Regions from separate parts of the Fusibacter sp. A1 genome, predicted to be linked through region 1. Evidence: riboswitches for the same ligand, from Rfam matches in the RefSeq annotation. Region 1 holds a riboswitch; each other region holds the start of a gene.
What was found. A riboswitch is a leader RNA that binds a small molecule or an ion and turns the genes downstream of it on or off. The one in region 1 is predicted to bind cobalamin.
Positions count from the first base shown of each region.

Region 1 (2,205 bases):
GCTTGCGATATCGTCTTTTACAAACCTGCGCGCAAGTCCACCTAGTTTTGCGGCGCCTGCGGTGTGTGAACTGGAAGGCCCCGCCATGATAGGACCGATAATATCAAATAAACTTTTTGGCATAAGGCCTCCTTAAATCATGATGTCGATATCTAAAAACAGTCGTTCGATCTGTCTTCTGAATCCCATCGGATTTCCTTCATATAATAAGACGTATACGCCCATCTCTCTTGCTCTTTCTATTACAGTATCTTTCCTTGGAGCGTCGGTGACAACCAACACTTTCTTAACATTCGCTCCACCGATACGCTGCGCATATACACTTAGCTCATTGAGCGTGTTCACATCGTAGTTGGACGAATCCTTGCAAGAAAAGCAGAACAGTCTGGAGTGATAAGACACCAACACGTCCACTTCGTTTTTCACGACATCACCGCCGCTATCCCACGAGAAGGAAACACCCGTTTCGATATCCGTCACATCGTCCACAAGCTGTATCGTCTTGTAGGTGAAGGTTTCTAACCACGACCCCGTGATAAAGAGGAACTGCTTATGCTCAGGACTTTTGAACTTTAAAATCAGATTTCCGTCCTTGGATTTTTTCGTTTTGACATAGCCGATACTTTTCATGAAGGTTTTCAGCCATTTAAACTGCAGATACTCGCTCTTATCAAGATTACTGAGTACCGCCTCGATCTCACCCTTGTTCTCCTCATGATGGTTGAACACATCGGGTCTACCCAGGATCCTTTTGATCCTCTTCCATCTGCTCTGATTTTCGGCGATAAAGTCTGTCAGCAGCCTGATCAGCGGATCTTCATTGAAGATGGTCGTTTTTCGTAAGATGTCCCCACCGGCGATATCGATATAGTCGGATACTTCGATTCCTTCGATGTCAGACTTAACCACATTGCATTTAGATCCGTCAAACTCCAGAATGCTGTCTCTACTAAGATCGGTATAAAAAGACCTTACACCGGCAAGTTCAGAGGCTTTGGTCGCGATAATGGATAAAAGGCTGTTCGAACTGGCAAGATGGACACCATCCAGCATGGGATATGACTTGAATATTTCTGTCATCACAGGAATCGTAACCTCTTCGATATACTTTACCTCAATGTTGACCGTCGGAAAGTCGTTGATGATATAATCCGCAAAATCTTCATAATACCCAGCATGCAGTCCTCTGATCGTCGAAAGATACACGATGGAATGTGGCTGAAACGCTTTTGTGAACATGATGTTCTCATCGTTGAATTTGTCTTCTAAATAAAATACAGTTCTCATAAGTCCCCCAAGTAATTACTTTTTATCACCTTATTATAGCAAAGAAAACTGAAAAGGTACGCTAAAGGTTAGGGTCTCAAAAAAAAATCCCCGACAGTCATGTCGAGGATCGAAGCAGATTCTTCAAGTTATTCGATAAAGGTTAAATCAAAGCATTTAAAGCATTACTAAATATAAAAACCCTGTTACCTAAAGGCAACAGGGAAATTAACTGAATAGTCTCCACTGCCTTCCCTCCGAAGGTGTATTAGTACATGTCTGGCAGGTTTCCTGGCTCGGTGGTCAAACCTACTACCCACCTTCCCGCGTCAGCAGTGGCAATGGGGTTCGTAACACCTTACAGTAGCGGGGGCTGCTGAGGATTTAAACCTCATTCCCTATTATCCCTTTCGGGCACCTAGACTGTCTTATGATTTAGTTCTAACTTATACTACCACAACATATAGTGGTTTGTAAACGTTATAAAATAATTTTAACACTAATCAAACATCAATTCTTCCAAATGACTATGGTCGTTCATCGTAAGCACCTTCCATTTTCCGGCCTTGTCACGTTCAAGGACAGAGACGCTTGTGTTGGTGATATGAAAGTTTGATCGCTTTTCGATCGAAAGCCCAAGAATATGCGTCACCATCGATTTGATCACACCGCCGTGGGTGACCACCAGCACATTCTTCAAGTCGGTATCTTCGATATCATCAATGAAACGCATCGCCCTGTCGATCACATCCTCATAGGTTTCGCCTCCATGGATGTTCGCCATTTTCTTTTCCCTGTTCATATCATCCATCAGACCACGATGCTTCTTCTTGACATCCGACCAAGTCAGCCCTTCCCACGATCCTAGATGGATTTCTTGAAGGTTGGGGTGTTTGTTCAGTGTAAGGTCGTGGTTTCTTGTGATGATTTCGGCAGTCT
Region 1 is NZ_QQWI01000010.1:95,741-97,945, reverse strand. Features, by position in the region: gene sdaAB (L-serine ammonia-lyase, iron-sulfur-dependent subunit beta) at 1-123, opposite strand, end outside; gene DWB64_RS14685 (Card1-like endonuclease domain-containing protein) at 133-1,287, opposite strand; cobalamin riboswitch at 1,530-1,703, opposite strand; gene DWB64_RS14680 (histidine phosphatase family protein) at 1,766-2,205, opposite strand, start outside.

Region 2 (2,205 bases), on a different contig from region 1:
TCCCTGAAGGAATGACCGCCCGCCATGTCGCTGAAACCTTTGATGTGACAACCGGCCCAGCGTCTTCTTCGTTCTGAAAGCATCTTTTCGTCATCGGTAAAGACATCCTGCATGGTAAAGCAGCTACAAGTGATGCACGACGTGTTGCATCTGCCGCATGCGATGCATCTTGAGGTATATTCCTTCCACATCTCGTGACCGAACACTTGGTTCAGATCGACACCTTCAAAATCGGGTAGTTCGACTTTTGTCTTATTGCTTTTGACAAAATCGAGTTCAAAATCCTCATTCGCTCCAAAGGAGTATCCATCAGGAACAAGTGTCTCATCTTTTATGTCTAGGGTGATGGAATCACCGCTGTACTTAAGCGCCATGTCATAGGAATCTACCTTGTTTGTTCCCATACTCACGCAGAAACAGCTATCAAAGCCTTCTGTACATTCGATCACAGCGAATTTTACCAGTTTGCGTCTTCTTTCATAGTAAAAATCCTTGCTGACTCCGTTGTTGAAGAAAATCTGGTCCAAACGGTCTATTCCGTTCAGGTCGCAAGGCCTAAGAAGAATGAGCATGGGCTTTTGATCGACTTCTGGTACGAATGCCTCTTTTCCTACAAATCTGAATAGTGTCTCTCGAATAGGATAAAAAATCTCTTTTGGTGAAAAATAGCTTTTCTCGCTCCAAATGATCTGATCAGCTCCGCTGACCTCATCATAGGTAATCAGGTCAAGATCGGCCAGTTTGTTCTTGTTCGCCTTCACTACAGGCGCGAACACGCGATGTGTCGCACTCAGCGCAGCAAGATAGCGATCAAACATTTCGTGTGACAGCTGGTATGCCATGGATAGCCTCCTCATGTCGAAAGGTCGACGATTTGTTAATATCGTATCAATTGTACCCCTTACGGTTAAAGTTATCCGTAACCCAGGTTACCAAAATAAAAAAAAGACAAAGTCAAAGGGTGAATGGAGAACAGGCATGACAAGGTCATGATGGATTTTCATGGAATCCTATCAAAAAATGGAATAGGTCTTGCATTTAAGGAGCATCTCACTTATCATTGGAATTGATTAAAAGGAAAATTAAATACGAACATTAGGTCATCAGAGATGATGTGAAAAGGGAATGAGGTAAAAGCCTCAGCAGCCCCCGCTACTGTAAAGGAAGACGAACGCCGAAACGTGCCACTGGTTAACACCGGGAAGGCAGGCTAGTAGAATGATACCTGAGCCAGGAGACCTGCCTAATGTAAAGATTCATGCGACTTCGGAGGGAGGTTGGCTGTTTAAGCACATTTTTGTGATTACAACCAGTCCACTTCGGACTGGTTTTTTTATGTTGTTTTTATAGTGGAAAAAACGCAAAAACACGTTGAAAGGATAGGGAGATGACTTACATAAAGAGCCCCATGGGCATTGAAAACGGAAGCTTTGAGATAATATCGCAGGAACTCACAGACATGTTCGGCAAAGTTTCTTTTGAAAGTGAGGTCCACGAACAGATCGTGAAGCGTGCCATCCATACCGCAGCGGATTTCGACTACTTCAAGAATATCAGAATCAGCGACGGGGTGATTGATAGGATCTTAGAAGGACTTAAGGGCGGTCTTACCATCTATACGGATACGACAATGGTCCTATCCGGTATCAACAAGAGGACGCTTCATGCCTTAGGCTGCGACATCAAGTGTCTCATAGCCGATGAAAGGACTTTCAAGCTTGCTGAGAAAGGCAATATGACAAGATCCATGGCGGCAGTAGATCTGGCTTTCGACTTGCCTGGTCAAAAACTCTTTGTCATCGGAAACGCACCTACAGCACTATTTAGAATCATGGAACACTATGACGAGCGCAGTGATGAACTGGTGGGTGTCGTAGGAGTTCCTGTCGGTTTTGTAGGTGCCGCGGAATCGAAGGATGAGCTGCACGCGTCAAATCTACCCCATATCACAGCACTTGGAAGAAAAGGTGGTTCGAATGTCGCAGCGGCGATTGTCAACGCGATGCTTTATCACCTGAGAAGAGATTAAGATGCTTGGAACGGTAAATGTGGACGGAAAGGCGTTGAGAATGGGTTATACGACGGGCACGACAGCGACAGCTGCCGCAGTTGCGGCGGCAAGAAGGCTTGTATACGGTGTGGTTGAAGCGTCGGTTGAGGTGAGATTACCTGCCGGCAGCACGTTAAGCATCGATGTCCAAACGG
Region 2 is NZ_QQWI01000001.1:23,344-25,548, reverse strand. Features, by position in the region: gene asrA (anaerobic sulfite reductase subunit AsrA) at 1-842, opposite strand, end outside; cobalamin riboswitch at 1,081-1,262, shown strand; gene DWB64_RS00140 (cobalt-precorrin-8 methylmutase) at 1,388-2,029, shown strand; gene cbiD (cobalt-precorrin-5B (C(1))-methyltransferase CbiD) at 2,031-2,205, shown strand, end outside.
Region 2: another riboswitch for cobalamin. It lies ahead of DWB64_RS00140 (cobalt-precorrin-8 methylmutase); the one in region 1 lies ahead of DWB64_RS14685 (Card1-like endonuclease domain-containing protein).

Region 3 (2,205 bases), on a different contig from region 1:
CGGAATACGATGGGCCATCACTCTCCACGCGCCGCTGAAAGATATGTCCGCAGCGCCTAGCGTTGCAGAGAATACCGCTAACAGCACCATCGCAAGGATACCGATAGCACAGATCAAATAGATCCCTCTTCGTTTTTCATAAAAAGTCATAACCGCCACTCTCCACATCCAATAAACTTATACTTGCAGTACGTCTGATACTATCCAATAAACAGGAAAAAGGGACAGATTTGTCCCCTAGTCACCTAAAATAATTCCGGATGCAACAATTCTGCAATCGCTTTTAGTCCTTGCGCAATTCTTGGGCCCTGGATGCTAAGCAGGTCGCTGTCGATTTCAAGCACTCTACCTTCTTTTACAGCATCCAACACCTGATAATTCTCATGAGTTGAAAAACCAGCCAAGGAGTCATATTTGTCAGAGACCAGAACCACCTCTGGATTATGTTCAACGAGCTTCTCTAAACTATATACCCAGTGCTCGCCGTCTTTAGCGATATTATCGCCGCCAGCCATCGTAAGCATGTCGTTGATGAAGGTATCACCTGTCGCAGTATAATCGCTTTCACCGAAACCGACAACATAGTAGACTGATTTGGCTTCCACGCCGTCCAGAACATCCGTTACAAGTTTTACATCCGCACGCATCGAATCGATCACTGCCTCGGCATCCGCCTTGTGGTTTGTGATCAGACCTGCGTTAAGGGTAGTTTCATATACTCCTTCAAAACTCTCTTGGGCTTTTAATACGAACACTTTAATATCAAGTGCCTCAAGTTGAATCAGCACTTCTTCTTTAAACAGACTCGCTACGATAACCACATCCGGTTCAAGAGCGACGATTGATTCCACATTAGGTTCTCTGATCGTGCCGACAGAAGGCACTTCTGTCGTTTCTTGAGGATACAGACAGTAATCCGTTCTTCCAACGAGTTTGTCTCCAGCACCGACAGCATACAGCGTTTCAGTCACCGATGGAGCAAGTGAGACGATTCTCATCGGTTCTTTCTCTAGTACTACTTCCCTATCTTCCCCATCGACTATTGTCAGTGGATAAACAGTAGCTTCAGCAGTCTTTTCCTCATTTGCCGATTCGACCGCCACGTTTTCAGTTGTCTGCTGACCGATATCGGTCTCCGTAGTTTCCACTTCTTGTGTACACCCTGTGAACAACGCTGCCATCAGCATCACGCACATCATTAAAATACTTATCTTTTTCATCTTATCCTCCTGGAAATAAAAAAATAACCGCACAAAAAATGACGCGATTAATTTCAATCGTGACTCATCATTCCTCGTGATTATCAACAAATATCGGCAGGTCTCCTGACTTCACATCATCATCATTTCTACCCTTCCCGGCTTCCCAGTGGTCGTAGTTGACTCCGTGTTACAGTGGCGGGACCGCGCTGGACTTGAACCAGCTTCCCTATTAAGCATATGCACCAATATTTCATGTTATTAAGTTCACTATCAGTATATAGAGACTGCACAGATAAAGCAAACGTTTTTTAGCACAGATTCACTTGAGTTCTCCGTGCATAGGGTTAGTTTTTATACATTTTATTAGCTATCCACATAATAAAGGGCTCTATAAAGCCGATTGCACTCATTTTTGTACACATTGTCCACAAGTTACCCACAGAAATTGTGAGTAACTTATAGGGTAAATTGCCCGTTTTTCATGTGCGAAAATTCATAAACTAAGTCCATTTCTTCATAATGAAACATATTTATGCATAGGAGTGTATAAAATTCTGTTTGCATAATTGACTCACCCCGCATTTGGGATCGACAAGATGTAATCGACCGCCGCTTAAATGTTATCCTTAGTATCCACATGTTATCCACACACATTTCACAGAAACTTTCGTAAATAGAACGTATTTTCGCCCTTGCAATTACATCAATCTATCGCTCCATCGCTAATACCCTCACTTCGTTTATACACAGCTTATCCACATGCCTGTTAATTCTCATTTTTCAGAATATACACGCATAACAAAATACCGATGTCAATACTCTAGAAAAAAAAACTAAAATGAAAATGCATAAAAAGTGTGGCGCGAAACATAAGTATATGATAATATTCTAATATAGAAATGGAGGTCGACATGACAAAAGAAACAATCATCCAAGTCTATAAGGCGATCGGGCATGAGACAAGATTGAATATCCTAAAGTTTCTGTGGATAAACTCGCAACA
Region 3 is NZ_QQWI01000003.1:307,667-309,871, forward strand. Features, by position in the region: gene DWB64_RS05405 (iron ABC transporter permease) at 1-150, opposite strand, end outside; gene DWB64_RS05410 (ABC transporter substrate-binding protein) at 246-1,220, opposite strand; cobalamin riboswitch at 1,298-1,464, opposite strand; gene DWB64_RS05415 (helix-turn-helix transcriptional regulator) at 2,114-2,205, shown strand, end outside.
Region 3: another riboswitch for cobalamin. It lies ahead of DWB64_RS05410 (ABC transporter substrate-binding protein); the one in region 1 lies ahead of DWB64_RS14685 (Card1-like endonuclease domain-containing protein).

Region 4 (2,205 bases), on a different contig from region 1:
ATATCCTGCGGATGTGATATACGCCTTCGGCCCATAAAAGGATTTCATATCACAATCGCGAAGCGATTATATCATATCGAAGATATTTCACGCCCGAAGGGCATATCATTCGCTTTTTATTATTTCTTTTATTTTTTCTTCTATTATTTCTTTTATTTTATTTCTTCCTATTATAATAGTCCTTATCCATCAACTTCCTTCTCAGTGATAACCATTTGCAATTGATTGTGATAGCGTGTAGAATAAAGATGGAAAGTGTTGTTCACAGACTGTCCGATCCGTCAACAAAATGCGTTGACTTACATCGCCAAGAACAGACTGTCCGATCCGTCAACAAAAGACGTTGACTTACATCGCCAAGAACACACTACGTTCTTGGTAAAGAGAGGTATACTATGGCTCAGATGAGTTTTTATGATAAGGTGATTGCGGTTATTATGTCTATTCCTAAGGGGAATGTCATGACTTACGGGCAAGTGGCTGCGGCGGCAGGAAACCCGAAGGCTGCTAGGTTTGTAAGTGGGGCTATGAGGCGCTATCAAGATTCGGATCTGCCTTGGCATAGGGTCCTCAACAGCTCGGGGCATATTTCCCTGCCTACCTATGAGGGTTATGAGCTTCAGAAATCGCTGCTTCTGATGGAGGGTGTGGTGATGAGCGATAAGGACCGCGTCAATTTGAATGTCTATGCCTATAGGGGACCCTTCCATCATGTGGTGGATCCAGAAGATGACTTGCCACTTAAGTAAAAACAGATTATAATATAGGGGTATCGGTGCCCGTAAGGGAGAATAGGGAATGAGGTTTAAATCCTCAGCGAACCCATCACTGTAATGTGGAACGACTTATCACAGCCACTGCGTAAGCGGGAAGGCATAAGTCGTGTTGAAGCTAAGCCAGGAGACCTGCCATACATGCTTAATTTGGATGACGGTAAAGTCCAGGTTCTTTTTGTCAAAGAAGAATCTGGGCTTTTTTTATGTCGAAAAGCCTAGTGAAGGTACGAAAGGGGATTACGATGAGTAAATTGAATGACGCGTTAAATGCAATCAAGGAAGTGGACTCGAAATGGTCGGACACAGCACAGACAAGGGTCGATAATCTGATAAAACCTGTTGGAAGCATGGGAAAACTTGAGTCGTACTATGTGCAACTCAGTGCCATCAATCAGACGCTTTCACCACTTGTCGATAAAAGGGCGATTCTTGTATTTAGCGGTGACCATGGTGTGATCGATGAAAATGTAGCGGTGTGCCCTCAAGATGTGACGCTGAAGCAGACGCTGAATTTCGTCAGAGGATATACCGGGGTCTGTGCGCTTGCGAAACAGGCTAAAGCTAAACTTATACCTGTTGATGTAGGTGTCAATGCGACTATTGAAATGCCAGGAATCATCAATAAGAAAATTGCATTTGGAACGAAAAATCTAAGAATAGAACCTGCGATGACGCGCGAGCAAGCGATTCGTGCGATAGAGGTAGGTATTGAAACTGCCGTCGATGCGATTGACGAAGGGTATAATATATTGGCGACCGGTGAAATGGGAATATGCAACACAACACCTAGCGCTGCGATTCTGTCTGTCTTTGGAAATGTAGATCCTGAACAGGTGACAGGCATGGGAGCCAACCTTGACGACGAACGGGTGAAGCACAAGATCAATGTAGTCAGAGATGCGATAAGGAACAACAATCCGGATGTAAACGATCCGATCGATGTGCTTGCCAAGGTGGGTGGATTTGAACTTGGTGCGATGTGTGGAGCCTTTATCGGTGCGGCCTCTAAAGGGGTACCGATTGTGGTCGACGGATTCATCGCGACGGTATCAGCACTGGTCGCTGTTCGTTTGAACCCGAAGGTCAAGGAGTATTTGATTCCTTCGCATAAAAGCAAGGAAAAAGGGGCGAAATTCGCTTCTGAACTCTTAGGTGTCGACCCTCCGCTGGATTTGGATATGAGACTTGGTGAAGGTACAGGTGGAGCATTGATGTTCAACATTCTAGAAGCCGCCTGCTTTATGGGGATAGAGATGATCACTTTTGATGAAGCTGGAATCGGAGTTGTTTAAGAAGAGAGTTGCGTTTTTCAAAACATATGGTTATAAGACTGAAGCTGTGCTGGTGCACAGCTTTATTCATTTGTGTAAGTAAGTCAATTCTCAGAATCTTCATTTTTCTCTTGCAATGTATCTCTTAAGTAAGTATG
Region 4 is NZ_QQWI01000003.1:109,159-111,363, reverse strand. Features, by position in the region: gene DWB64_RS04535 (MGMT family protein) at 396-749, shown strand; cobalamin riboswitch at 757-928, shown strand; gene cobT (nicotinate-nucleotide--dimethylbenzimidazole phosphoribosyltransferase) at 1,019-2,068, shown strand.
Region 4: another riboswitch for cobalamin. It lies ahead of cobT (nicotinate-nucleotide--dimethylbenzimidazole phosphoribosyltransferase); the one in region 1 lies ahead of DWB64_RS14685 (Card1-like endonuclease domain-containing protein).